DNA from 4 places in the Micromonospora sp. NBC_00898 genome. Region 3 is predicted to be linked to each of the others. Evidence: riboswitches for the same ligand, from Rfam matches in the RefSeq annotation. Region 3 holds a riboswitch; each other region holds the start of a gene.
The links. A riboswitch is a leader RNA that binds a small molecule or an ion and turns the genes downstream of it on or off. The one in region 3 is predicted to bind cyclic di-AMP.
Positions count from the first base shown of each region.

Region 1: another riboswitch for cyclic di-AMP. It lies ahead of OG799_RS28540 (NlpC/P60 family protein); the one in region 3 lies ahead of OG799_RS12935 (transglycosylase family protein).
Region 2: another riboswitch for cyclic di-AMP. It lies ahead of OG799_RS22705 (NlpC/P60 family protein); the one in region 3 lies ahead of OG799_RS12935 (transglycosylase family protein).
Region 4: another riboswitch for cyclic di-AMP. It lies ahead of OG799_RS26075 (coiled-coil domain-containing protein); the one in region 3 lies ahead of OG799_RS12935 (transglycosylase family protein).

Region 1 covers NZ_CP108775.1:5,866,464-5,873,280, reverse strand. Annotated here, with positions in the region: gene OG799_RS28550 (NlpC/P60 family protein) at 1-991, shown strand, start outside; gene OG799_RS28545 (N-acetylmuramoyl-L-alanine amidase) at 1,054-3,084, opposite strand; cyclic di-AMP (ydaO/yuaA leader) riboswitch at 3,316-3,451, shown strand; gene OG799_RS28540 (NlpC/P60 family protein) at 3,465-4,499, shown strand; gene dcd (dCTP deaminase) at 4,542-5,120, opposite strand; gene OG799_RS28530 (pyridoxamine 5'-phosphate oxidase family protein) at 5,199-5,759, shown strand; gene OG799_RS28525 (zinc metalloprotease) at 5,828-6,811, opposite strand.
Region 2 covers NZ_CP108775.1:4,675,818-4,682,948, reverse strand. Annotated here, with positions in the region: gene OG799_RS22725 (hypothetical protein) at 1-113, shown strand, start outside; gene OG799_RS22720 (VanZ family protein) at 110-814, shown strand; gene OG799_RS22715 (response regulator transcription factor) at 873-1,589, shown strand; gene OG799_RS22710 (sensor histidine kinase) at 1,582-2,661, shown strand; gene OG799_RS22705 (NlpC/P60 family protein) at 2,786-3,922, opposite strand; cyclic di-AMP (ydaO/yuaA leader) riboswitch at 3,925-4,076, opposite strand; gene OG799_RS22700 (SDR family oxidoreductase) at 4,363-5,127, opposite strand; gene OG799_RS22695 (helix-turn-helix transcriptional regulator) at 5,228-6,082, shown strand; gene OG799_RS22690 (maleylpyruvate isomerase N-terminal domain-containing protein) at 6,156-6,968, opposite strand.
Region 3 covers NZ_CP108775.1:2,649,571-2,656,701, reverse strand. Annotated here, with positions in the region: gene OG799_RS12940 (LLM class flavin-dependent oxidoreductase) at 128-1,696, opposite strand; cyclic di-AMP (ydaO/yuaA leader) riboswitch at 2,264-2,437, shown strand; gene OG799_RS12935 (transglycosylase family protein) at 2,434-3,105, shown strand; gene OG799_RS12930 (DUF4253 domain-containing protein) at 3,379-4,119, shown strand; gene OG799_RS12925 (DUF899 family protein) at 4,058-4,495, shown strand; gene OG799_RS12920 (M4 family metallopeptidase) at 4,550-6,586, opposite strand; gene OG799_RS12915 (ATP-grasp domain-containing protein) at 7,094-7,131, opposite strand, start outside.
Region 4 covers NZ_CP108775.1:5,368,596-5,375,726, reverse strand. Annotated here, with positions in the region: gene OG799_RS26085 (helix-turn-helix transcriptional regulator) at 90-419, opposite strand; gene OG799_RS26080 (carbonic anhydrase) at 649-1,320, shown strand; gene OG799_RS26075 (coiled-coil domain-containing protein) at 1,398-2,420, opposite strand; cyclic di-AMP (ydaO/yuaA leader) riboswitch at 2,425-2,555, opposite strand; gene OG799_RS26070 (SHOCT domain-containing protein) at 2,965-3,180, opposite strand; gene OG799_RS26065 (metal-sensitive transcriptional regulator) at 3,321-3,620, opposite strand; gene OG799_RS26060 (heavy-metal-associated domain-containing protein) at 3,735-3,944, shown strand; gene OG799_RS26055 (hypothetical protein) at 3,980-4,945, shown strand; gene OG799_RS26050 (heavy metal translocating P-type ATPase) at 4,960-7,131, shown strand, end outside.

The sequences.
Region 1 (6,817 bases), 3.2 Mb from region 3:
TCGTCACGACCGGAGTAAGCCTTCGGTCCGACCGGTCGGCGCTCGCCGGGTCGTACACCGTCTGCTCACCCTGGTCGCGGCCGTAGCGGTCGGCGCCGGACTCGTCGCCGCGCCCGCGCACGCGGCCCCTTCGGTCGACGAGATCGAGGCGCAGATCGACAAGCAGTGGGAGCAGTTGGAGCCCACCATCGAGGGCTACAACAAGATCCGCGCCCAGCTGAAGGTCAACCAGAAGAAGTCCGCGGACCTGCAGAAGAAGATGGCGCCGCTGGAGCTGCAGTCCGCGCTCGCCATGAACCGGGTCGGCGACCTGGCCTCCCGCTACTACATGCAGGGTCCGTCCCAGGAGGTCGGCGCTCTGCTGGTCGACGCCAAGCCCGGGACGCTCGCCGAGCAGCTCACCATCCTCGACCGGCTGGCCGCCGAGCAGCGCAAGCAGGTCGCCGGGGTGCTCGCCATCCGCGACAAGTACAACCGCGAGAAGCAGAAGCTGGACGCGCTGATCGCCACACAGGTCAAGCAGCGCGACGAGATGGCGGCGAAGAAGAAGCAGATCGACGCCGAGATCAAGCGGCTCACCGCCTCGCTGCCGAAGACCACGGTGAAGGTGGCGGGCTGTCCGACCATCAACGGCGTGGTCAGCAGCGCCGCGCAGACCGCCATCCGGGTCGCCTGCCAGCAGGTCGGTGACCCGTACGTCTGGGGCGCCACCGGGCCGAACTCGTTCGACTGCTCCGGCCTGACCCAGTACGCCTACAAGGCGGCGGGCATCTCCCTGACCCACTTCACCGGCGCCCAGTGGAACGAGGGCAGGGCCGTCTCCCGCACCGACGCCCGCCCCGGTGACCTGGTGTTCTTCTACAGCGACCTGCACCATGTGGGCCTCTACCTCGGCAACGGCCTGATGGTGCACGCGCCCCGGACCGGCAAGCCGGTCCAGGTGACGCAGGTGAACTACATGCCGGTGGCCGGCTACCGCCGGGTCACCTGATCCGATCCGACGACGAAGGCCCCCGGTCAGCTGACCGGGGGCCTTCGTCGTGCCGCCGGGGACTACTCTGGTGAACCCACCGCCGCCGGCAGGATGAGCACGTCGTCCAGGTTGGCGAACATCACCCGGTGACCGAACTGCATCTGCACGTACTGGTTCTCGCCCCGGACCACGGTCCGGTCGCCGGGGGCGGAGCCGTCGAAGGAGACCGCCCGGTAGTACTCGCCCGGGAGGACGCCGCCGAGTGCGTACCGCTGGCCCGCCGCGAAGGTGTACTGCAACGGCGAGATGGTCTGGTACGGGATGGTGGCCGGGTAGGCCGCCCGCTCCGGGTAGGCCCGGCCGTACACCGGGATGGTGGCCTTGCCCGGCTTGGGCGTCACCACGAAGCCCTGCGCCCACTTGGCCGTGGGGGCCGACGCCGGGTTGAGGAACCAGGCCTTCTGGCCGAGGTACCAGATCGCGGTCCAGTCACCCTGGACCTCGGCGAGGGCGTACGTCTGGCCGGCCGAGGCGCGGGCGCCGTGGTCGGAGATGTACATGGTGTCCGGCGTGCCGTTCGGCCGCAGGCCGCGATCGTTGACCAGCGGGGCGGACTCGCTCGGGGCGGTGTGCAGGATGACCGAGGAGGAGCCGCGCAGCGGGCACGGCACCGCCGGCGGCGTGGGCTTCGGCACGCCGGGCGGCTGCTGGTTGCAGCCGAGGAACGCCGGGCGGTTGGTGGCGTAGTCCGGGTCGATGGTGACCAGGCCGGTGTGCGGCGTGCCGGTCGACTGGAACGGCGCCTTCATCAGGTCGAAGTAGTGCGACCAGTCCCAGTACGGGCCCGGGTCCCAGTGCATCCCGGCCACGTTCCCGGGGAGGATGCCCGGCACGTTGTCGTGGCCCAGGATGTGCTGCCGGTCCAGCGGGATCTGGAAGCGCAGGGCCAGGTGGCGGACCAGCTTGGCCGAGGTCCGGTACATCGCCTCGGTGTACCAGGTGCCGTGCCCGGCGAAGCCCTCGTGCTCGATGCCGATGGACTTGGCGTTGACGTACCAGTTGCCGGCGTGCCAACCGACGTCCTTGGCCTTGATGTGCTGGGCGACGTAGCCGTCCACCGAGCGCAGCGTGTAGTGCCAGCCCAGGTAGGTCTTGTCCTGCACGAGCTTCACGCTCGGGCCGAAGTAACCCTCGGTGTCGTGGATGACGATGTACTCGATCTTCTGCTGGGCGGGCCGCTCGCCGAGGTCGTGGTTGCCGTAGTCGCCGGAGTTCGGGCCGTACTTCTCGTACGGCGCGGGGATCCACTCACAGGCCAGGCGGACCGGGCACTCCAGCCCGTCCGGCCGTTCGGCGCGGCGCAGTCCGAGCTTGTGCAGCCCGGACTCGTCCGGCGTCACCGCGGTGGCGGCGAGGGTGACCCGCTGGCCGTCGTCGGTGGTCCGGCTGGCGCCCTGGCCGATCTGGTCGTACACCTCGTCGGCGAAGGCCGCCGCGGCGTCCTCGGTGTCCGCGCCGGAGTAGCGGGCCACCGCGCCGTACCAGGCCGCCGGGTCGCTGCCGGCGCCGACCGGCGCGGCCAGTTCTTTCTGGTACGACGCCAGCAGCGCCGCCCCGCCGCGGATGTTGGCCGCTGCGTCGGTGCGCAGCGTCTCCTCGGCCGCCCCGGTGAGCGCGGCGGCGGCGTCGAGGGTCTGCAGGGAGGCCTGCGGCAGGAGGTCCCCCGGGGTGGCCGCCGCTGCGGTGTCGACGACCAGGGGCCGGGACTCGTCGCCCCGGGGGTCCTCGTTCTCGTCGACGTGTGCGCTGGACGGCGTGGCGGCGACCTGTTCGGCGTCGGTCAGGTGCATCGGCCCATAGCCGCCGCTGGTGCTGGGCTGGCCGGGGTGGGTGTCCCAGCGGGATTCCAGGTACGACACGCCGAGCAGGACGCTCTCCGGCACGCCGTACTCGGCTGCTGCGGCGGCGTACTGCTGTTGGCGGTCGGTGGGTCCGGTCGGCCCGGCGTCGGGTTCGGCGGCGACGGGTCCGGTGGTGAGGAGAACGGTGGCCGCCGCCACGGCGGCGGCGAGCAGAGCTCGTCTGGTTGGGGGCACTGGCGAACGGAGCATGGAACCTCCAGATCGGGCGGAAGTCACTGCGTGCTCACCCTCGCCCCACGCATGGCGCTGGGTCAATACCTTTCCCCGTGATGATGTTGAGTGAAGGAAACCTTCACCGCGCCGATCGCCGGGAACTTCGGTACGGAGTGTCACGGCGTCGTGGGTTGCGGATCGATAACGGAGATCTCTACTCTGGTCAATCGTCGACCGATGTATGCACCGCCCAACCGGGGTGGTGACGGTCCGACACCGCCGAGTCGCCTCCGGGCGAGCCGGGGAACCAGGTACCTGGGGTGAATCCGCGACACTGCGGTAGGGCGGCTCCCTTCCCGTCCGAACCCGTCAGCTAACCCGGTAGGCGGTCAGCGAAGAAGGAGTACGGAAGCCCGGTGGCACACCATGCCCCGCGGCGACCGTCGGTCCGGTCGGTCGACCGGACGACGGCTGCGCCGCGTCCACGCTGGTCCCGCTTCACCACCGCACTCGCCGCACTGGCCGGCACCGCCGTCATCCTGACCGGCGGCGCCACGGCGGCGCACGCCGACCCGTCGGTCGCCGAGATCGAGCGCCAGATCGACCAGGACTGGAACAAGCTCGAACCGATCATCGAGCAGCACAACGCCACCCGTCAGGACCTCGCCGTCAAGCGGAAGCAGGCCGACGCGCTGGCCAAGCAGATCGCCCCGCTGCAGCTCCAGGTCGACCTCGCCATGGGTCAGGTCAGCGGCCTCGCCGCCGACGCGTACAAGGGCGAGCAGCTGTCGACGGTGAACGCGCTGCTGGGCAGTCGCTCCCCGGCCGACGTGGTCAACAACCTCGAACTGCTCGACCGCTTCGCCCACCGTCAGCAGCAGCAGGTGAGTTCCGTCGTCGAGCTTCGCGACCAGCTGGCCGCCAAGAAGAAGCCGCTGGACGAGATGGTCGCCCAGCTGGCCCGCACCGAGGCCCAGCTCGCGGCGAAGAAGAAGCTGATCAACGCCGAGATCGCCAAGCTGGACAAGCTCCGGCTCAAGGTCTACGGCAACGGTGGCGGCGGCCCGCTGCGGCCCGCGCCCTGCCCGTCCGGCTATCCGGGCGGCCCGGCCGGCATCGCGGTCAAATTCGCCTGCGCCCAGATCGGCAAGATCTACGTCTGGGGCGCCGCCGGCCCGGACCACTACGACTGCTCCGGCCTGACCATGGCCGCCTGGGCCAAGGCCGGCGTGTCGCTCCCGCACAACGCCCGCCAGCAGCACGACGTCACCCGCCGGGTGAGCCGGAGCGAGCTGCGCCCTGGCGACCTGGTCTTCTACTACAGCGACCTGCACCACGTCGCGATGTACGTCGGCGGTGGCTGGGTGGTGCACGCCTCCCAGTCCGGCAAGCCGATCACGATGAAACGCGTCGACGACGGCCAGATCAACAGCTACGGCCGACCGGGCTGATCCGCCGGAAGGGGCTCCCGCGCCATGGGGGCCCCTTCGCCGTCAGCGGGTCGGCCAGGTGCGCCAGTTCTGCCAGGACCGGCTCGGCGTCGGACCGCGCTGCCCCTGGTAGCGGGAGCCGTAGACCGCCGAGCCGTACGGGTGCTCGGCGGGCGAGGAGAGCCGGAAGATGCAGAGCTGACCGATCTTCATCCCCGGCCAGAGAGTGATCGGCAGGTTCGCCACGTTGGAGAGCTCCAGCGTGACGTGGCCGGAGAAGCCCGGGTCGATGAAGCCGGCGGTGGAGTGGGTGAGCAGCCCGAGCCGACCCAGTGAGCTCTTCCCTTCGAGGCGGCCGGCGAGCTGGTCGCCCAGTGAGATCACCTCGAGCGTCGACGCGAGCACGAACTCGCCCGGGTGCAGCACGAACGGCTCGCCCTCGGGCACCTCGACCATCGAGGTCAGGTCGTCCTGCTGGACCGCCGGGTCGATGTGCGTGTAGAGGTGGTTGTTGAAGACCCGGAATAGCTTGTCCAGGCGTACGTCGATGCTGGACGGTTGCACCAGCGTGGGCTCGAACGGCTCCAGCGCGAGCGTGCCCACCTTGATCTCGGAGACCAGGTCGCGGTCGGAGAGCAGCATCCGAACACCATAGCGACCGGTACGGGTGACCTGCGTGTCGGACTGCGCGTTCGTACGTGTGTTCGATAGAATGTCGGCATGGCTTCCTGGTCCGAATTCGCCGCCGACGAGCCCCGCCTCGCCGACGAGATCCGCCTTCTCATGCAGCAGTACGGGCCGGGCTTTGGCTATCTCGCCACGGTCCGCGCCGACGGCGGCCCCCGCGTCCACCCGGTCTCGCCGGTCATCACCGACGAGGGGCTCTTCTGCTTCGTCCTCGACTCGCCCAAGCGCCGCGACCTCGAACGCGACGGCCGCTACGCGCTGCACTCGTTCCCGCCCGAGGAACGCGACGACGAGGCGTACGTGGCCGGCCGCGCCCGGCCGGTCACCGACCAGGCCCGGGTGGCCCGGGTCGCCGAGATCGGCCGGGCCGCGCCGCAGGTCGACTGGCGGCTGTTCGAGTTCACCGTCGACGTGGCCATGCTGACCCGGCGCGACCAGGGCGGCGCGGCCGATCCGGTCGACGGTTCCGCGGCGCCGGCGGTGCAGGTCTGGTTCGATCCGCGGGCGGGCGCGCCCGCGCGCCGGGTCGGCGCCACCGCAACGGAGGGCCGGCGCGGCCGGCACGGGTTCGACACCCGCCGTCCGGCCGCCTGAGGCAGCGGAAACGCCGGTGCCGGCCCCGTCCGAGGACGGAGCCGGCACCGAGTCGCCGTACGGCTGCGTTACGCCGCGCGGTAGGCGTTCCACGCGGTCAGCATGCGGCTCGCCTGACCAGGGGTGAACTGGTACATGCACGAGTCGTAGGTGTAGTCCATGAAGTTTGTGATCGGGTCCAGGCCGGCCGTGGTGCAGGTGTCCCGCCCGGTCGGGCACTGGAACGCCGGCGACGACTCCGCCGGGGTGTCGGAGACGCTGTCACCCGAGCCGGAGCAGCCACCCTGGAAGGTGTGGTAGAGGTTCAGCCAGTGGCCGACCTCGTGGGTGCCGGTGTCGCCCTGGTTGTAGTTGGTGGCGGTGCCACCCGGCAGCGACTCGTTCAGTGCGACGACGCCGTCCATGCTGTCCAGCTTGCGCTTCGGGAAGGTCGCCCAACCCAGCAGGTTGTCGCTGAGCTCGCCCAGGTAGAGGTTGAGCGTGCTCTTGCCGCCCTCCCGCAGCGAGGACTTCATCTGCCGCTCGGCCGTGGAGCCCTGGACAATCGGGTACCAGGCGGCGTTGGTCACGTGGTGGACCTTCTGCAGCTGGAAGCTGAACGCGGTCGGTGCGCCGCCGGTCGCACCGGCGTAGGCCTTGTTGAGTACGTCGATCTGGGCGGTGACCAGCGAGTCCGGGATGTTGCCGCCGGCCCGGGTGGTGTCGCGCTGGATGACGTGCACGACCACCGGGATGGAGACGGTGGCCAGCGTGGTGACGCCGGCGCCGGCGCGGAAGTTGGCCCGCTCGCGCAGCGCGGCGGCGAGGTCGGCCTCGCGGTCGCGGACCTGCTTGGCGGTCAGCGTGTTCGGGTCCAGCTTGGCCGAGCCGCCCTTCTTGATCCGGGCGTCCGAGTGGACGTCGGTCGGTTCGGCGCAGGACGCGCCGGGGGCGGCCGAGAAGGCCGAAGCAGCGGGAACGACGCCCACGGCAGCGGTGCTGAGCAGCAACGCGAGGGTCGTCGACGCGACGCCGGCGGTACGCCGGGTCAGCAGGTTGGGACGAAGTCCCATGGGCCC
Region 2 (7,131 bases), 2.0 Mb from region 3:
CTCTGGTCGCGGCAGAGGTGCCGGGCGACGACGCCGGGGATTCCGTGTATCGCGGACTTATCCAAAATCGCATACGCCACCGCAACGGCCCTCCGTTTCTAATGGGGGCATGAACCACAGCGCATCCCTGTCAGCACCGCCTCGCCGCACGCGCAGGATCGTGCTTGTCAGCCTGGCGATCCTGGTCGTGGCGAGAGTCGCGTTCGCCGTGCGGCGGCCGCTCATGATGTCCGCTCCGAGGTGCATGGCCGGGCGGTGGCACGGCTGCTTCGATACGTTCAACGGTGTGCTGCTCATGATGCTGGTTGCGCTGCCGTTGGCCGCTCTGGTGGTGTGGGCTTTGGCGCGCCGTCGGCGTGCCGCCGGCGTCACATCGGCGTGGCGGATGTCGCTGGCCGAGGTGGGCATGGTCCACGGGGCGGTGCCGTTCGTATGGATGACCATGATGCCGGGCCTTGGGGCCGGCATCGTCCCCGGTCGGGTGAGTCTGGTCCCGCTGCGGGACCTGGTCACGATGGGGCCGGTCGGGATCGTCGGCAACCTGCTGATCTTCGCGGCGCTGGGGTTCTTCGCTCCGATGCGGTTCGCGGCGCTGGCGTCCGTGCCGCGGATCCTGGCGCTCGGGGCAGGCTGCTCGGTCCTGGTCGAAACCGCACAGTACGTCCTGCGGCTGGACCGGGTGTCCTCCGTCGATGACGTACTGGTCAACGCCGCCGGCGCCGTGCTGGCCGGGCTGGCGTCGCGCCACTGGTGGCGCACTGCGGCGGAGGTGCCGTCGGACCAGCCTCGTCCCGCGCTGGCATCGGCGGACTGAGTCGCGTGTCCAGTATGCAAGTATCAACGGAATTTTGTGCTGATCATAGGCTTCAAGCATGCGCGTACTGATCGTGGAGGACGAGCCCTACCTGGCCGAAGCGGTCCGTGACGGTCTGCGGCTGGAGGCGATTGCCGCCGACATCGCCTCCGATGGCGACTCCGCCTTGGAACTGCTCAGCGTCAATTCCTACGACCTCGCGGTCCTCGACCGCGACATCCCCGGCCCCTCCGGCGACGAGGTCGCCCGGCGCATCGTCGCCTCCGGCAGCGGCATCCCGATCCTCATGCTCACCGCTGCCGACCGGATCGACGACAAGGCTTCGGGGTTTGAGCTCGGCGCCGACGACTACCTCACCAAACCGTTCGAGCTGCGGGAGCTCGTCTTGCGGCTGAGGGCGCTCGACCGCAGACGCGCGTACGCCCGGCCCCCGGTCCGCGAGATCGCGGGCCTGCGGCTCGACCCCTTCCGGCGGGAGGTCTTCCGCGACGAACGCTACGTCGCGCTCACCCGCAAGCAGTTCGCCGTGCTGGAAGTCCTCGTCGCCGCCGAGGGCGGGGTCGTCAGCGCCGAGGAGCTGCTGGAACGGGCCTGGGACGAGAACGCCAACCCCCTCACCAACGCCGTGCGCATCACCGTCTCCGCACTGCGCAAACGGCTCGGCGAGCCATGGATCATCGCCACCGTGCCCGGCGTCGGCTACCGGATCGACACCGGTATGAACACCATCGCCCCTGGCAGGGACACCACCGCCCCCGGCAGTACGCATGCATAGACGCCCAGGGCTCAGCGCCCGACTGAAACTCACCCTCAGCTACGCCGGGTTCCTCGCCGTCGCCGGCGCTCTCCTGCTGGCCGTGGTGTGGGGGTTCCTGCTGCGCTACGTACCCGACACCTCCAAGGGCCTTCTCGGGATCTCGCCCAACCGCTACCTCCTTGTGCACACCTTCGCCCCGGCCGCGGCCGTGGCGATGCTCTTCCTGCTCGTGTTCGGGCTCGTCGGGGGATGGATCCTCGCCGGCCGGATGCTCGCACCACTCACACAGATCACGGATGCGGCACGGATGGCCGGGAGGGGGTCGCTGTCCCACCGGATCCGTATGAAGGGCCGCCAGGACGAGTTCCGTGAACTCTCCGACGCGTTCGACTCGATGCTCGAACAACTCGAGTCCCACGTCGCCGAGCAGCAGAGGTTCGCCGCGAACGCCTCTCACGAACTGCGCACCCCGCTGACGATCTCCCGGACACTGCTCGACGTCGCCCGCAAGGATCCCACGCGAGTCCGGGGCGAACTCATCGAACGCCTGCACGCCGTCAACAAGCGGGCGATCGACCTCACCGAGGCCCTCCTGCTGCTCAGCCGCGGCGACCGCGGAAACTTCACCCGCGAGAGCGTCGACCTCTCCCTTATCGCCGAAGAAGCCGCCGAAACGCTGCTTCCCCTCGCCGAACAGCGCCGGATCACGCTGGACGTCACCGGCGGGGCGGCCCAGACCAGCGGCTCCGCCGAACTCCTGTCGCGGATGGTGACGAACCTCGTCCAGAACGCCATCGTCCACAACCTCCCCGCCGGCGGCACCGTGACGGTCCACACCGAGGCGCACGGCGACACGAGCGTGCTGCGGGTCGAGAACACGGGTCGTCGGCTCCCACCGGAACTGGTACCGACCCTCACCGAACCCTTCCAGCGCGGAACGGAACGCGTACGCACCGACGAACACGCCGGCGTCGGCCTCGGCCTGGCCATCGTGCACAGCATCGTCCGCGCCCACGACGGAACCCTCGACCTCGTCCCCAGCCCCGTCGGCGGTCTCCTCGTCACGGTCCGGCTTCCCGGCACGCCGTAGGCATCGTCCCCGAGCGGGGCCCCGTTCAGTCTGGCGCCGTTCTTGGCGATCAGGTCGGGCGCCAGCATCGACCTCCAGAGTGACGCCCCGGAGCCGGAGCACCGCCGGCGGGTGGACCGGACGGTCAGCCGGGGCGGCGAGCACCGCTGTACGCCATATTCGCCAGCTGGGCCATTCGGACCACGTCCCCGGTGTGCGGCGCGTGGACGATCAGTCCATTGCCGACGTAGATACCCATGTGATGGTGATCGGAGTAGAAGAAGACGAGGTCACCCGTGCGAAGGTTTGCTCTGCTCACCGCCACACCTTCGGTCCATTGAGAACCTGTGTAATGGTCCAGCTGCACCCCGGCGGAGGCCCACGCGTACTGGGTCAGGCCGGAGCAGTCGAACGAGTCCGGACCGTTGGCCGCCCACACGTACGGCTTGCCGATCTGCCTGCACGCGGTCTTCGCCGCGACGCCGCCGCTTCCCGTGATGGGGACGGCGGGACACTTCCCACCGATGAACAGCGAACTGGTCGACGTGATGGGCGAGGTGCTGCTCGCGGTGGCGGCGGACCGCGCGGCGGCTGCGGCTCTGGCCGCCGCGGCGTCCGCGGCCGCCTTGGCCGCTGCGGCCGCGTCCGTGGCTGCGATCTGTCGGTGTAGCGCATCCAGCCGCTTGATCTCGGCGTCGATGGCCTTCTTGCGAGCCGCTAGCTGGGCCTGCTCGCGCTGCTGTATCGCGATCAGCGCGTCAACCTTCTCCCGGTCGGCGTCGTAGCCCGCCTGCTGGGCCGACAGCCGGGTGATCTGTCGCTGCTCCGAACCTGCCACCTGATCCACGAGCGCGAGCTGATCCCCCAACGCGGTCGGCGGCGAGCCGCGGGACAGCAGGGCGTTGAATGTGGAGAGCGACTTTTCCCGCTTGTAGTACCCCGTCACAATCTCCTGGACCCGGGTCCTGCTGGCCTCCACCGACTTGCCGAGTGGCTCGATCCGCCGGCTCAGTTCGGCCGATCTCCGCTGGTTCGCCGCCAGTTCCGACCGGACCTTGTTGTACTGCTCGATGACGGGTTCGAGTTTTTGCCACGCCGCGTCGATCTGCTGCTGCACATCGGCGGCCGACGGTGCGGCGTGGGCGTGGGCCGCTGGCCCGACGGCCACCATGACCGCCGCCGCGGCGGCGAGGATTCTAATGAACAGACGCGATCCTGCGGGCCGGGTGCGCACGGGTGGCAACGGGTTCGGCTCCTTCCACTCGAGGCCGACGCACGTCACGGTGCACCGACCTCGACCGCCTACCGGGTTAGCTGACGGGTTCGGGCGTGGAAGGCGCCCTACCGCTGACGCGGATTCACCCCGAAAACCTGCGGTGGTTCCCCGGCTCGCCTGGCGACGCCAGTGACGTCCAGCGACTCGGCGGTGGCCGTCCCGGGGCACTCCAGGTGGAGACCGACATCCGGAACGGACGCTGACCAACATTAGTGAGGGCGGGCGGAAGAAATCAACGAGCCGGTAACGTCAATTCTCTGCGCTGTCAGGCGGGCACATTGGGTGCCGGAATTATGCGTACGATAAGACTCCGCTAATCGAATTCTCAATTGTTCCTAAGCTTGACCTAAAACTGCGCGCTGTTGCCCTGTGGTAACGCAGCAAACGGCGTCGCCGCGGCCCCGGCGACGGCTCCGATCCCGCGCCGCCCGCCGGTCCGGCCGAGGCTACTTCCCGTGCGGGTCGGACGCGTTGAGCGTCGCGACGACCTGGTCGTAGTCGCCGCGCGCCTCGCCGTAGCGGAGGAACTTCACCCGCTCGACCTGGATCTCCTTCGCGTCGGGCTGCGACTCGAGCAGCGCGACGACCTCCGCCACGAACTCGTCCAGCGGCATCCCGTACTCGCTCGTCTCCTGCCCGGGCAGCAGCGCGGTACGAACGGCCGGCGGTTCAAGCTCCACGATCTTCACGGTCGTGTCCGCGAGCTGCAGCCGGATCGACTCGCTGAGCATGTGGATCGCGGCCTTCGACGCGTTGTAGCTGGGGGTGATCTTGAGCGGCGCGAAGGCGAGGCCCGAGGAGACGGTGATGATGGTGGCGTCCGGCTGCGCTTGCAGGTGCTCGATGAACGCGCCGATGAGGCGGATCGGGCCGAGCACGTTGGTCGTCAGCACCGCCTCGGCCGAGGCGAGGAACGATTCCGGCTTGTGCCAGTCCTCGATGCGCATGATGCCGGCCATCGTGACCAGGACGTTGAGGTCCGGGTGCTTCGCCAGCACCTCCTTCGCGGCGACCTCGATGCTCGCGGCGCTCGTCGTGTCGATCGCCACGGTGTCGATGTCGGGGTGCTCCGCGGCGATCTGCTCGAGCAGGTCGGTGCGCCGACCGCCGACGATGACCGTGTTGCCCTTGGCCCGCAGCTCGAGCGCCAGGGCGAGACCGATCCCGCTCGTGGAGCCGGGGATGAAGATGGTGTTTCCGGAGATGTTCATGCACCGAGCTTCGCCCGTCGTCCCAGGTTTCGGGCAGAGACCGGTCATCGGGGGATCCGCAATCCCTGGTTCGCGCCCGCCGCAGCCGGATACTGGGATCATGGATCGTGCAGCACTGGCCGATTTCCTGCGCCGCCGCCGCGAGGCGCTGCAGCCCGGGGACGTCGGGCTGGCCGCGGGCGCGCGCCGGCGCGCACCGGGCCTGCGCCGTGAGGAGGTCGCCGCCCTCGCCGCGATGTCGACCGACTACTACACCCGGCTCGAACAGCAGCGCGGCCCGCAGCCGAGCGCGCAGATGCTCGCGTCGCTCGCCCGGGCGCTTCGGCTAACGAAGGACGAACGCGACTACCTGTTCCGGGTGGCGGGGCACAACGCCCCGGCAGTCGTGTCCGCGGCGACGCACGTCGCCCCGGCGCTGCTGCGCGTGCTGGACCGGCTCGACGACACCCCGGCGCTCATCCTGTCCAACCTCGGCGAGACGCTCGTGCAGAACCGGATGGCCGAGGCCCTGCTCGGCGACAAGTCGGGCTACACGGGCCTCGCCCGCAGCGAGATCTACCGGTGGTTCACGGCTCCCGCGGAGCGGCTGCGCTATCCCGAGGAGGACCGCGACCGGCAGAGCCGCGCCCAGGTCGCCAACCTGCGTGCCGCGTACGGATCGATGGGCCCGCAGTCGCGGGCCGGTGAGCTGGTGCGGGCGCTGCAGAAGGCGAGCCCGGAGTTCGCCGAGCTGTGGGAACGGCACGAGGTCGCCAAGCGCTTCGCGGACCACAAGACGCTCATCCATCCCCAGCTCGGTGCGATCGGGCTCGACTGCCAGGCGCTGTTCACCGAGGACCAGTCCCAGGCACTGCTCGTGCTCACCGCGTCCCCGCGCAGCGAGGGCTGCGAGAAGCTGCAGCTGCTCGCCGTGCTGGGGCACGAGCGCTTCCCCGCCGACTCGACGCCCGGCTAGCCCTGCCGAGAAGAGGCGGCCTTACGTCGGGGGACCACCCGGAGCAGCAGGTCGCGGACATCGTTCACGGCTGTCACGGGACGGCGAAGAGGCCGAGGAACCGGAAGGCGAGCCACGGCTTGCGTCCCCACGCCCGCAGTGCCCCGCGCGCGAGCAACGGCCACTGGCTGCTCAGGCCGGCGCTCAGGAGGAAGAACGACACCGGGTCGATCGAGATCGTGCAGTCGACCCGTCGTGGCGGGGTGTCGCTCACCGTGGCGACCCCGTCGGTGAAGAGCACCGAGAAGCGGGTGAGGCCGCGTAGCCGCAGCTCGTAGCACGCGGTCAGGTCCTGGACGGCGGTGCGGTCGACGAGCCGAGGCATCGTGACGTGGATGAACGGCAGGATGAGTTCGACGTGCCGCGGCCGTACGATCGGCGGCTGCCGGAGGGCGACGGCGATCGCGCTGCCGTGGCTCAGCATGTGCGCGAGCAGGTAGCCGCTGAACACCCCGAGCGGCATCGGGCCCATGGGCGTGTCGACGAGATCCGTCGCGGGTCGGGCCCGGGCGGCCTCGATGAACGCGGCGGCCTGTCCCGCGATCCGCTGCGCGAGTACGGCCGGGTCGCGCTCCGTGTACTCCGTCAGCGACTGCGCGTTCGCGCTGGCCAGCCCGGCTTTCGTCCCGTCGCCGTGAGTCGCCGGTCGGCCGGCGGCGATCGTCGCCATGAGTTCGTTGGCCATCGCCAGGTGTGCGGCCGCCTCGGCGACGGTCCAGGACGCACCGGGGATGGCGATGTCGGCGGTGGGCAGCGGGCCGATCAGGTCCGCCAGCCGCGTCGCCACGGCAAGGATTTCGTCGGGTAGTTCGCCGCTCTCGGCGCGGTCAGCCGTCGTCTGGGCCATGACCGCTGATCTTGATCGATCCCGAGCCGCCTGTCCAGACGATCGCGGTCAGCGAATAGCTGCGGCGGCTGGGCTGACCGTGCTCGTCTGCTCACTTCCGCCCGGCCGCACGCTCACCCGCCGTCACGCTCGGAGCCTGTGCCCTTTGACCGCCGGGGAGCGG
Region 3 (7,131 bases):
TGCTCCTGCGTGTGGTGAGGGGTGTCGGCCGGTCACGCGCGCCGCACCGCAGACGCTACCCCTCTGACTTCGGGAAACAAAAGTCAGCTAGGTCACGCGGGTCCTCGGGAATGCCTCGGCCGGTGCCTCACACCTGCCCGGCGTAGAAGCCGTACCGGGCCAGGGGCTCGACGATGACCCGCTCCTCGTACGACAGGTGCGACAGCAGCGTGTCGGTGAGCAGGTCCACCGCCTCCCGCACCGCGCTGAAGTCACCCGGCTCCCGGATCAGCTCGACCAGCGCCCGGTCCACCCCCTCGACCACCCCGTGGATCGCCACGTGCTCCTCCTCGAGGCGGTCCAGCACCGGGCCCAGCCCGGCGTCGACGCGCCGCAGGTGCGGGAAGATCGAATTGTCCTCCAGCCCGTGATGCTGGCTCACCACCGTGCAGTACGCCGCGCAGTACGCCCCCAGCGTCCAGTTGTTCTGCCGCATGGTCATTTCGTTGAGCGCCGCGCGGGCGTCGTCCGCCGACACCGCGCCCCGCCGGACCTGCTGGAGCAGATCCCGCAGCTGCCCCAGCTCCTGCCGTAGGTGGTCGTGCACGTCGACCAGGTGCGCGCCGACGGCCTGGGCGTGCGGGGTGTAGACGTGCCCGGCCGGCGCGGCCGGCGCCACCGGGCGGGTGGTCTCGTCCCAGAGGCGGCGCCCGCTCAGCCGTACCCCCGGATCCGGGGTGGCGGTGACGGCGAGGGCGGTCGCGCCGCCGGCCTCGACCACCTCGCGCTGTTCCTCGAGGGCCCGGGCCCGGCTGCCGGGCTCGGCGCGTTCGGCGGCGACCAACTCCCGCACCGCGGGCGCCACCTCCTGCGCGAAGAGCTGGATCGCGGTGGGGTCGTCGGCGCCGAGGATGAACCCGGACGTGCCGTGGTCGAGGGCGAGCCCGGTCAGCTCCTCGACCCACTGTTCCGGTGGCCCGTCCAGGAAGTCGGACCGGGACCGGCCGAACCGGCCGGAGACGTTGAGCAGCCGCCGCACCGACCGCGGCTCCCGCCCGGCCGCCTCGGCGCCCTCGTCGACGAGCGCGTTCAGCTCGGCCAGTTCCCCGGGCCCCTTGGCCAGGTACGCCAGTGACGGCAGCCAACCGTCCGCCACCCGACCGACCAGCCGGAGCATCCGCGGCTTGTACGCGCCGACCCAGATGCCCACGTCGTGTGCCGGGGCGGGCCCGCGCTTCGCGCCGACCACCCGGTAGTGCTCGCCCTCGACCCGCACCATGCCGCGCCGGTCCGCCGCCCACACCTCGCGGATCACCCGGACCGCCTCGTCCAGCGCGTCCACCGCCTGGCTGGGCGTGAGCCGGCGGCCGCCGGCGGCCTCGATCGCCTCCCAGAACGCGCCGGCGCCGAGGCCCAGCTCCACCCGGCCGCCGCTGAGCAGGTCCAGACTGGCCACGCTGCGGGCCAGCACCACCGGCTGGCGCAGCGGCAGGTTGAGCACGTTACCGGCGAGGCGGATCCGGCTGGTCGCCGCCGCCAGGTACGACATCAGCGTCCAGGTGTCCAGGTGGCCCGGCTGGTAGGGATGGTCCTGGAAGGTGACGAGGTCCAGCCCGACCTGCTCGCAGAGCTTGGCGAGAGCCACCACCTGCTCGGGTTGGCCGGCGGTGGGGGTGAGGAAGCCGCCGAAGATCAACTCGTGCCCGTAGTCGGTCATGTTCCCGCCGCCACCTCGCCCGCTCCGCCGTCCGTCGCCGCCGGGGAGCGCCCGGTGCGTCGTGCCGGCGGCCCCCGCCACCGTAGCCCGGACCGGATCCCCGGGGCTCAGCGGTCCCGAGGAATCGACCGGACCGTTCACTGCTCACGCTGGACCATCTCCTGGCAGGGCTCCTCCGGCAACATCACCCCGGGCACCACTATCCTGCAGGGCATCCGGGCCGCGGCGGGTCCGACCACGACAGTCACCTACAACCAGCGCGGCACCGGCATCGACCGCACCTACCGGGCCGCGATCGCGGTGGTGGGCGAGACTCCGTACGCGGAGGGCCCATCAACGCGGGTGACGGGCAGGTGCCGCTGTTTGCACAGGGTTACGGCCTGACGTACTGACCGCCACTGAGGAGGCCGCCGGGCAACCATCCGGCGGCCTCCCTATTGCACGCTCGGGAGTGTCGCAACTCGAAATTCCGCGCCTTCGCCCGGCCGGGTGAAGAACTTCACAAGAAGTGGGCGATCACCCGAAACCGTTCCTAACGTCGTATCCGTTCGCGATCGCGGACACCACGGGCCGGCAACGCCTAATCCCGCCGCCGGCCAGGTGGTACCTGGACCTCAGGCGGGAGCGGGGGACCCACACGTTCCTCGGTGCTCGACACCTCGGGGTGAAGCCGCCGACCGGCGGCCGGGCTCCTCGGCCCGAACCCGACAGCTCACCTCGTCGGCGTGGAGGAAACCATGGCAACTGAATACACCGCACGCCACCGCCGGACCGGCCCGCGTCGGATCGCCGCCGGGGCGCTCGTCGTCGGCGCGGCCACCGGCGCCGCCGCGATCCTCGGCCCGGCCGAACCGGCCAGCGCGGCCAGCGTCAACTGGGACGCCATCGCCCAGTGCGAGTCCGGCGGCAACTGGCACATCAACACCGGCAACGGCTACTACGGCGGCCTGCAGTTCTCCAAGGGCACCTGGAACGGCTACGGCGGCCAGAAGTACGCCAGCCGGGCCGACCTGGCCAGCCGCGGCGAGCAGATCGCCATCGCCGAGAAGGTCCTCGACGGGCAGGGCATCGGCGCCTGGCCGGTCTGCGGCAAGGAGGGCGGCTCGACCAAGCACTACTCGTCCAAGTCGGACTCCGGGTCGGCGAAGAAGTCCCGCTCGGACTCCGGGTCGAAGTCGACGGCCGGCTCCTCGCGCGGCGACCAGCCGGCGACCCGCAGCCACCGGCGTACCGCGCCGGCCTCGGGCGGCTCCGGCAGCTACGTGGTGAAGCCGGGCGACACGCTGTCGGTGATCGCCGACGTGCAGGACCTGGCCGGCGGCTGGCACGCGCTGTACGAGCGCAACAAGCGCGTGGTCGGCGACGACCCGGGCCTGATCTTCCCGGGTCAGCAGCTTCGCCTGCGCTGACGTACCTCCGGTCGCGGCCCGTCCCCGGCAGGCCGCGACCGCACCACGCGACGAGCGCCCGGCCGGCATCCCGGCCGGGCGTTCCGCGTCTTCCCGCAGTGGATGCCGCTGCGGGAGCCTGCGGAGGTCGATGACGACCTGGCTGTGTTCGCCCAGGCTCAGCCGCGCCTGCACCAGGTCCTCGAGGACCGCGAGTCGCTGCTGCTCCAGGCCGACCCGGCCCCGCGCGGCTTGCGGTACGGTCGACCGATGATCTCCTGATGGGGGCGGACGGTGGACGACGTCTCGGGCGGGTTGGCCGCGTTGGGAATCAACGTGCCCGAGCTGGCGCCGCTGCCGCTGGCCGACGGCGTACGGGTGCTGGGTTTCCCGGCCGAAGGCGACGACGCGCTGGCCTGGTGGCGGCGGCTGCGCGCGGTGCACGAGCGCACCGGCTGGCGGCCGGTGCTGATCCCGTCGGTGGACGAGGCGTACGCCTCGCACGGCCTGGTGGAGCCCGACCCGGCGGCGCGAGTCGCCCGCTCCGCCGGCCTGGACGCCGTCGCGCTGCTGAACCCGCAGGGCACGTTCGAGTCGCAGCCGGACGGAACACGCGCCGACATGCTCGACCGGTGGCCCGACGAGCCGCTGCGGCTCGACGAGTTCAGCCTGCCCTACGAGCCGGACGGGCGACCGGCGTCGGTGCTGGTGGCCCTGGTCGAGGCGGCGCGCGGATGGCAGGTGCTGACGCTGCTGGACTATGGATACTGGAACGACTGCCCGGAGCCGGCGGTGCACGGTGCGGTGCTGCGGTACTGGGGTGAGCGCTGGGGTGCCGAGCTGGTGAGCCTGACCCGGTCGGGTCTGGAGTTGGCGATGACCCGTCCTCCCCGCACCAGGCCGGACGCACTCGCGTTCGCCTGTGAGTACCCGGTCTACTGCCTGGACGGGATGAGCGTGTACGACGCCGACGATGTTCCGGACCTGGCCGGCTGCGTCATCGACGCCGAGGTCGTCCGGTTCTGGTGGGACTGACCGGTCGGCCGGCCGGCTGGCCGGGACTGAGCGACATGGCGGAGCGGATCGTCCTCGCGCTGTGGTGAGCTGGGCGACGGTGTCCAACATGCCGCTCGCGCAGATCGAGGCGTACAAGGAGCGCAAGGGGTGGACGCTGCCGTTCGTCTCCTCGCACGGCACGTCGTTCTCGGACGACTGCGGGGCGGGTCGGGGATTCATGCTGAGCGTGTTCCTGCGGGGCGGCGAGGACGTCTACCGCACCTACTACACCCAGGCGCGGGGGGTGGACCGGCTGCTGTTCATCAACAGCTTCCTCGACCTCACCCCGTACGGCCGGCAGGAGGACTGGGAGGACTCGCCGCCCGGCTGGCCGCAGCGCCCCACCTACGGCTGACATGGCGCAGCGGCCGGCCGTCGGGAGGACGACGACCGGCCGCTGCGTCTTCGATCAGCTCAGGTTGAGCGCGGTGTCGTCGACGACGAAGGAGGTCTGCAGGGAGCTGTCCTCCACGCCGCTGAACGAGATGGTGGCGGTGGTGCCGGCCAGCGACGAGACGTCGAAGGACCGCAGGACGTAGCCTGCGGCGGCGTTGACGTTGGAGTACGTCGCCAGGGTGGTGCTGCCGGCCTTGACGGTCAGCTTGTCGTACACCGTGCTGCCCGACTCGGCCGTGTCGATGTGCAGGTAGAAGGAGAGCGTCGCGCGGCATCCGGCCGGGATGCTCACCGACTGCGACAGGGTGTCGGTGTGGGTCGAGCCGTACCCGTCGAGCCACGCCTTGTACGAACCGCCGTGCGCGGGCTGGCTGGACGAGTTGGTGATGACGCCCGAGGTGGCGCTCCAGCTCACCGCGCCGGACTCGAAGCCGGGGTTGGCCAGCTTCTGGCCGGAGCAGCTGCCGGTGGGCGGCGGGGTGGTGGTGCCGCTGCAGGTCGGGTCGCCGGACTGGGCCGGCACGCTGACCGCGTCCCAGGCGGCCTTGACCGTGTTGAACTCGGTGCAGCCGGTGCTGCCGTAGAGGTTCTTCGCCGCCTGCAGCGTCCAGGTGCGGTACTTCAGGTACGACGAGGACGACGTCTTCAGCAGCATCGCGTTGTACATGATCTTGATGGCCTTCTGGATGCCCAGGCCGGTCACGGCGCTGCCGTTGCAGGTCGAGCTGGTCGGCTGGCCGTTGGTCGGGTTGCTGCCCATGGCCAGCAGGTAGAACCAGTGGTTGCCCGGGCCGGCCGCGGCGTGCACCTCGGTGCTCGGGATGCTGCTGGAGTAGCAGTTCGGGTCACCCAGCGCCGACGGGTTGTACATGTTGCGGATCGGGCCGCTGCCGACCAGGTTGATCTTCTCACCGACCAGGAAGTCGGGGGCGTCGTAGGTGGACGGCTCGTTGGCGAACCACTCGGTCGCGGCGCCGAAGGTGTCGGCGACGAACTCCTGGGTCCCGCTGCCGGAGATGCCACCCGGGGTGTGGTCGTCGATGCCGTGGCCGATCTCGTGGGCGACCACGTCCATCGAACCGATCCACTGGCCGGAGGTGTTCTTGCCGATCTGGACCTGGGTGCCGTCGTAGTAGGCGTTCTGGTCGTTCAGGCCCACCCGGATCGGCCAGGCGCCGCCGGCGCCGTCGGCGCCGTTGCGGCCCAGCCACTGGGAGAGCATTTTGTGCTCGGTCTGCGCGCCGAACAGCGCGTCGACGCAGCCGGTCTCCTTGTTGGTGGCCGTGCCGTTGCCCCAGACGTCGTCCGAGCCGGAGAACGTCGTGTTGGTCGCGGCGTCCTGGCAGCTCTGGTTGGTGACGCCCGGGTCCTTCATCGAGTACGTGCTGCCCGACAGTGTGGTGTTGAGGGTCAGCGGGCTCGGCCCGTTCCACGCGCCGGTGCCGCTGCCGCGCACGACATGCTCCTGCTTGCGCAGCACCTTGCCGGTGAGGGCGTCGACGTCCACGGTGAGCCGGCTCGGGCCGTCCGCGGTGGTGCCCCGGACGGTGGTCTCCCACGCCAGGGCCGGCGTGCTGTCGAGGGTGTAGACGACCAGCGTGGTGCCCTCGACGGTGGTCACCGTCTTCAGTTGGGCGCGGGCGGTCTTCTCCGCGGCCGTGGCCTTGAGCTTCGGCGTCGTGGCGAGGCTGCCGATGCTCTGCTGCTGGGCGACGGAGGCGTACTTCAGGTTGCCGGCGGAGTCGGTCGCCAGAACGAAGTCGCCGCCGGTCACCGGCAGGCCCTTGTAGGTGCGCTCGTAGGGCACGTACTGGGTGCCCTCGGAGCTGATGACGGGCTGCTGGACGAACGCCTCGTCCGAGCTGGCGTGCAGGTACTGGGGGCGGCTGGCGACCAGCGCGCTGGCCGAGCTGGCGGCGAGCGCGCGGGCCTGGGCCGCGTCGGGGGCGGGGCTGGAGGGCGCGGCCTGTACGGCCGCGGCGGTGCCGGCGGCGACCAGACCGGCCGCTGCCGCGCCGGAGAGCGCGACGAGGCGGGGTGAGAGCTTCAAGGGGGTGTGCTCCTGTTCTCAGGCGGCGCACGGAGCCCGGTAGGGGCGCGCGCCGCGGTCAAGCTGCGGGGCGGGCGATGGTGGTCTTCCAGGGCTGCCGGCGTTGCCCCGGATCGACTGACCGATCATCCCGAGCCACCGGGGGCGGTGACTCGTGGCAGCACGATCACACGGGCAGCGGTGCAGATCAATGGGTGACCGGGGCAACCGTCTTCTTCCGGTCGCCTCGCCGACATCGATGACTCAGGAAGCCATGATCTTCAATAGCCCCTGATCAGCCCTTATGTTCGCGGCACCGAGAGAAGGCGTACCCGATCTGCGGCTAATGCCGCTGTGTGCTGATGGCGCGTCTTCGTATTCCTGCGAGGTGCCCGCCGCTCCGGCCCGTACCGGTCGTCGTTGCCTGCCGAACGAACCGTGATCATCCGCCGTGCCGCCGGCGCGGACCCGCCGTTCGGGCGACGCCGACTTCGAGGGCGTAGCTCCCGGGCCACGCCGGCGTCCCGGTCAGGCCGGTTCCAGGTGGGCCCGGCTCAGCGCGGTGA
Region 4 (7,131 bases), 2.7 Mb from region 3:
GCGGTGAGATTACCGTCGCGGCGCCCGTCGCGCGGTGACGGGAGCGCCCGGCCGCCCGGGACCCGCTGCCGTGTCGCGGGACGGTCGGGTCAGGACCCGGCGGCGGGTTCGGCGGTGAAGAGGGCGAGCAGGGCGCCGACCTGCTGGTCGGCCTCGGCCGGGTGGCGGAAATGGCCGCTCGGGTTGATCGTGTACTCGTTGCGCCGGCCCACCCGGGTGCGGCGCAGGTAGCCGCCCGCTTCCAGGTCGGCGACGATGGCCTGGGCGGCCCGCTCGGTCACCCCCACCTCGTCGGCGACGTCGCGCAGCCGGGCGGTGGGGTTGCGTGCGATGGCCAGCAGCACGTGCCCGTGGTTGGTGAGGAACGTCCAGTTCCGGCTGCTCCCGTTCTGGCCTGCTGTCGTCGCCATGTGCGTCATCGTATGGCCCTTCGTTCGGGTTTCTCGGCCCTGCCTCGCCCGGGCGGCGCGGGGGCGGCCCGGCCGCGGTGGCCGTACTCGTCCCGCGGTCAAGTCCCACTCAACGTATGAAATCCGTATCACGTAAATCTTGACGTACCTTTGCCTGCGTGTGACGGTTGGTGGCGAGGCCGCCTCCGCCGCCGGCCGGGCTGACCAGGTCGTTTCGCGCGAGGACGAGGTGAGGTAATTGACCCCGACCACTCCGGAGCAGGCGCTCGCCGAGCTGCACGCCGGAAACCAGCGGTTCGTCACCGGCGTCCCGCGCCACCCCAACCAGGACGCCGGCCACCGGGCGGCCGTCGCCGACGGTCAGCACCCCTTCGCGGTGGTCGTCGGCTGCTCCGACTCCCGGCTCGCCGCCGAGATCATCTTCGACCGTGGGCTGGGTGACCTCTTCGTGGTCCGGACCGCCGGCCACACCACGGGCCCCGAGGTGCTCGGCAGCGTCGAGTACGCCGTCACGGTGCTCGGCACGCCGCTGGTGCTGGTGCTCGGGCACGACTCCTGCGGCGCGGTGCAGGCCGCCCGGGAGGCCGTCACCACCGGCCGGGCCCCCGGCGGCCACCTCGGCGCGTTGGTCGACGCCGTGGTGCCCAGCCTGCGCCGGGCGGCGGCGGAGGGCGTAGAGGAGATCAACGGGATCGTCGACATCCACATCGCGCAGACCGTCGAGGCGCTGCTGGCCAACTCTTCCGTCCTGGCCGCTGCGGTGGCCGCCGGGCGGTGCGCGGTGGTCGGCATGTCGTACCGGCTCAGCGCGGGCGAGGCGCGGACGGTGGCCACGGTCCCGGCGGGTGCGGCAGCCGCGCCGCCACCCGCGCAGGTCGAGCGCGCCGCGCCGACCACCGTCGGCGGCTGACCTCCCTACGATCACGACGGCCGAGGGGCCGCCCCGCGGTTCGGCGGGACGGCCCCTCGGCCCGGTTGCCTCGTCGGTCAGAGCAACGACATGTGCACGTGGTCGGTGTGGTTGGACGGCCCGCTGTAGGACTTCCAACCGGTCGCCGGGAACCAGATCTGCCGATTCCAGATCACGTAGTAGATGCCGAGCCGGTCCGCGTTGCGGATCAGGAAGGCGGCGACGTTGTTGCCGTACATCCGGGTGTCGTTGTTGTGCCAGGGGGCGAACCCGCTGTTCTGCAACGACCAGTCGCAGGCCCGGCCCTTCGGATGCTCCCACGGCCCGCCGGGCCGGTAGCAGCCGACGAACCGGTTGAAGCCGGCCCGCTTGACCTCCTTGTACGCGTGCAGCGTCCGAGGCGTGATGCAGCCGGAGGTGGTGGGGTCGTTCTCGCTGCACGACTCGGGCTTCCAGTCCCCGTCGGCGGTGCGACCGGGGCCGATCCGGGCGACCGGCGAGGTGGCCGAGACCAGGCCGCCGGTGAAGCCCTTGCCGCCGACCAGGGCGAGCGCCTTCTCCGCCGCGTTCTTCTCCCGAGCCATCGCGTTCGTCAGCGTCTGCTGCGCGCGCACCTCGGCGTCGAGTGCCAGCTTGGCCTGCTCGGCGCGGGTCTTGGCCGCGTTGACCTCGGCGAGCTTCTGCGCGTTGACCATGTTCAGCTCGTCGAGGGCGGCCGCCCGCCGGACGAACGAGTCCGGGGTGTTGCTCTCCAGCAGCACGGCCACCACGCCGATGCGGCCGGTCCGGTACGACTGCGCCGCGATCTTGCTCACCTGCGGGCGCATGGCGTCCAGCTGACTCTGCGCCGCGCGTACCTCCACCGCCAGTTGGAGCTGGTGTTGCTTCGACTGCGCCAGTTTGGTCTTCGCCTGCACGTAGCCGCGGTTGGCCGCCTCGATGGCGTCGGTGATGAGCATCGGCTCGCCGTCCTCCGCGTGCCCCGAGGGGGTGGGGGGCGTCGTCGGCGCCGCGATCGCGGGGGCGGGGCCGACGACGACGGCGAACGCGGCGAGCGCGGCCACGACGGGTGTCAGCCAGCGGCGCAGGGGTGCCGTCACAGTGTTCCCTTCCGTCGACCGCCGACCGAGTTAGCTGACGGGTTCGGGACGGAAGTGGCCCCTACCGCTGGCGCGGATTCACCCCAGGTACCTGGTTCCCCGGTTCGCCGTACGGCGATTGGGCGGCGGCACCGCAGGCGCCGCTGCGCGCCTTCGGCGGTGACCGGCAGCGAGGTTACCCGAGAGGCGTGCCGAGGATCTACGTCCGTAAGCCGACTAAAGCGGTAATTCGACGGCCAGTGCCGTGACCAGCATCGCGTTTGGCGCGGACGGTCACGCTGCGGAGTGTCGCCGTACGGCGTCCGTGCTCGTCTGCGGTCCGGTCCCGCCGCCGGGTGACCCCCGCCGCCCACCCGGGCCGGCGCGAGGATCGGTTGGCCCGCGGAGGCCCGCCCCACCCAGCGGTGGGGAGTCGCTCGCCCAACAGGCGCGGATTCACAACACCCACCGCAAACCCGGCGCCGGGGCCGTGCGCGGTCCGGGCGCCCGGCGGCCTCGGTCGGCCCGGCGCCCCGGGGTTGCGGTGCCGGCACGGCGGCGTGGGTCAGGCCAGGCCGGCGCGACGGCGCCGGTACTCCTCCTCGTCGATCTCGCCACGGGCGTACCGGTCGTCGAGGATGCGGCGGGCCGAGGAGGTGCCGGTCCCGTCCCGGCCGCCGCCGGTCAGTCGGACCACCAGCCACACCAGCAGCACCAGGACCGCCAGCCCCACCAGCGACCAGATCCACATCCAGCCCATCATCGGGCCGTTCCGCATCATGGCTGCCCTCCCCGTCGTGCGAGGGTCGGCCGGTCCGACGCGCCGAGGGCTCCGGTACCGGTCGCCACCTCGACCTTACGGTGGGCGGGGCGCGGCGGAGCCGGGTCGAAAGGACCCGGCGCACGGGTCGCAGGTCCCGGTCAGCCGCGCTTCATCAGCCGGCCGACGGCGGCCATCATCTCGCTGGCCATCTCGTCGGCCCGCCCCTCGGCGGCGCCCTCGTGCATGCAGTGCCGGGCGTGCCCGTCGAGCAGGCCGAGGCCGACCTTGTCCAGGGCGGCCTGGATGGCGGAGATCTGGGTGAGCACGTCGATGCAGTAGCGGTCGTCCTCGACCATCTTCTCGATGCCGCGGACCTGGCCCTCGATGCGGCGGAGCCGGGCGAGGAGCTGGTCCTTGCTGGCGGTGTAGCCCCGGGTCGGGGTCGTCGGTGCGGTCATGAGGTCCAGGATAGCGTACCCCTCGGGGGTATGGTACGGTCCCATCGTTGCCGATACCCCCACCGGGTACAGGTAGCGGAAGAGTAGGCTGAGCACGGCGGAAGGGGAGTTGCGATGGTCACCACCACCTACCAGGTCCAGGGCATGACCTGCGGGCACTGCGTCAGCTCGGTCAGCGCCGAGGTGGGCGCGATCCCGGGCGTCAGCGACGTCCAGGTGGACCTGGCCTCCGGGCAGGTCACCGTCACCAGCGAGAGCCCGTTGGACACGGACACCGTCCGCGCCGCCGTGGACGAGGCCGGCTACGACCTCGTCGGGGCGTGACGGGTCTGAGGACCCGAAGGAACCGAGGTACCACGATGAACACGGCGACGAAGCTGAGCGGCTTCGCCCTCGGCCTCGCGGCGGTGTTCGGCGCGGCGTACGGGGTCGGCCAGGTGGCCGGCCCCGACACCCCCGCCGCCACCAGCCGCCACGATGCCACCGACGCCGGTCACACCGACGGTGACCATCCGGCCGGCGCCGCCACCACCGACCACCTGCCCGGCGGACTGCTCGTCTCCGACCGGGGCTTCACGATGCAACCGATGACCGCACCCGCCGGGGAGTTCGCCTTCCGGATCACCGGCCCGGACGGCGCGCCGGTCACCCGGTACGACGTGGCGCACGACAAGCGGATGCACCTGATCGTCGCCCGCCGCGACCTCTCCGGCTTCCGGCACGTCCACCCGGAGCTGGTCGCCGACGGCACCTGGCGGGTGGCCTCGCCGCTCGCCGGCCCCGGCGTCTGGCGGGCGTTCGCCGACTTCACGCCGGCCGGCGGGCAGCCGCTGACCCTCGGGGTCGACGTCACCGTCCCCGGTGCGCTGGACGCCCGGCCGCTGCCGGCGCCGGCCGCCAGCACCACCGTCGACGGCTACACGGTCACCCTGGCCGGCGCGCCGCAGCCCGGTCGCACCGCCGAGCTGACCCTCACCGTCAGCCGGGACGGGAAGCCCGTCACCGACCTCCAGCCCTACCTCGGGGCGTACGGGCACCTGGTGGCGCTGCGGCAGGGCGACCTGGCGTACCTGCACGTCCATCCGGACGGCGCACCCGGCGACGGGCGCACCCCGGCGGGGCCGGCGGTGACCTTCTACGCCGAGGTGCCCTCGGCCGGCAGCTACCGCCTCTACCTGGACTTCCGGCACGGCGACGCGGTGCACACCGCCGAGTTCACCGTCGTGGCCGGCGACCCGGGCGCACCGGCGACCAGCGCGCCGGCCGCCACCACCGCACCGACCGCCGACGCCGGGCACGGCGAACCCGGTCACGGGCACAATTGACAGGAGGTGCCGCGATGACATCGACCGCCAAGTCCCTGCCGGTCGCGCCGAATCTGATCGAACTCGCGATCGGCGGCATGACCTGCGCCTCCTGCGCCGCCCGGATCGAGAAGAAGCTCAACCGGATGGACGGCGTCGAGGCCACCGTCAACTACGCCACCGAGAAGGCCACCGTCCGGTACGCCGACGAGATCAGCCCGGCCGACCTGATCGCCACCGTGGAGAAGACCGGGTACACGGCCGTCGTACCGCCCCCGCCCGCGTCGGCCGGGACGGAAGCCGTCGCCGAGCCGGTGGACGAGCTGCGCGGGCTACGTACCCGGCTGTGGATGTCGGTGGCCCTCGCGGTGCCGGTGGTCCTGCTGGCCATGGTGCCGGCCTGGCAGTTCGACTACTGGCAGTGGCTGTCGCTGACCCTGGCCGGCCCGGTCGTGGTCTACGGCGGGCTGCCGTTCCACCGGGCCGCGTGGATCAACCTGCGACACGGCGCGGCCACCATGGACACCCTGGTGTCGCTGGGCACCCTGGCCGCGTTCGGCTGGTCGCTCTGGGCGCTCTTCCTCGGCGATGCCGGCATGCCCGGGATGACCCACCCGTTCCGCTTCGACATCACCCGCACCGACGGCGCCGGCAACATCTACCTGGAGGCGGCGGCCGGGGTGACCGTCTTCATCCTCGCCGGCCGCTACTTCGAGGCCCGCTCCAAGCGGACCGCCGGCGCCGCCCTGCGCGCCCTGCTGGAACTGGGCGCCAAGGACGTCGCGGTGCTCCGCGGCGACCAGGAACTCCGCGTCCCGGTCGACCAGCTCGCGGTGGGGGACCGGTTCGTGGTCCGTCCCGGCGAGAAGGTCGCCACCGACGGCGTGGTCGAGGAGGGCAGCTCGGCGGTCGACGCCAGCATGCTCACCGGCGAGTCGGTGCCGGTGGAGGTCCGGCCGGGTGACACCGTGGTCGGCGCGACCGTCAACGCGGGCGGCCGGCTGGTCGTCCGGGCCACCCGGATCGGCGGGGACACCCAGCTCGCCCAGATGGCGAAGCTGGTCGAGGCGGCGCAGACCGGCAAGGCGGTCGTGCAGCGGCTCGCCGACCGGATCTCCGGGGTCTTCGTGCCGATCGTGATCGCCCTGGCCGTCGGCACCCTCGGCTGGTGGCTCGGCACCGGGGCGGGGCCGACCGCCGCCTTCACCGCCGCGGTGGCCGTGCTGATCATCGCCTGCCCGTGCGCCCTCGGCCTGGCCACCCCGACCGCCTTGCTGGTGGGCACCGGCCGGGGCGCCCAGCTCGGCATCCTGATCAAGGGCCCGGAGGTGCTGGAGTCGACCCGCCAGGTGGACACCGTGGTGCTGGACAAGACCGGCACCGTCACCACCGGGAAGATGACCCTGGTCGACGCGCGCCCCGCCGTGGGAGAGGACCGCGCCGAACTGCTGCGGCTGGCCGGCGCGCTGGAGGCCGCCAGCGAGCACCCGATCGCCCAGGCCGTCGCCGTCGGCGCGGCCGAGGCCGGGGCGCTGCCAACGGTGACCGGCTTCGCCAACGTCGAAGGGCTCGGCGTGACCGGCTCGGTCGAGGGCCGCGAGGTCGTCGTCGGGCGGCTCCGGTTGCTGCGGGAGCGGGGTCTGGACGTACCCGAGGAGGTCGTGCGGACGGTGACCGACGCGGAGGCCGCCGGACGGACGGCGGTCCTCGCCGGCTGGGACGGCCGGGCCCGCGGGGTTCTCGCGGTGGCCGACGTGGTCAAGCCGACCAGCGCGGCGGCGGTCGCCCGGCTGCGCGAGCTGGGACTCACCCCGGTGCTGCTGACCGGCGACAACGCGACCGTCGCGAAGGCGGTGGCCGCCGAGGTCGGCATCGACGAGGTGATCGCCGAGGTGCTGCCCGCCGACAAGGTCGACGTGGTGCGGCGGCTCCAGGGCGAGGGACGGACCGTGGCGATGGTCGGTGACGGGATCAACGACGCCGCCGCACTCGCCCAGGCCGACCTGGGGCTGGCCATGGGCACCGGCACCGACGTGGCGATCGAGGCCTCCGACCTGACCCTGGTCCGGGGTGACCTGACCGCCGCCGTGGACGCCATCCGGCTCTCCCGGCGGACCCTCGGGATCATCAAGGGCAACCTGTTCTGGGCCTTCGCCTACAACCTGGCTGCTCTGCCGCTGGCCGCCGCCGGCCTGCTCAACCCGATG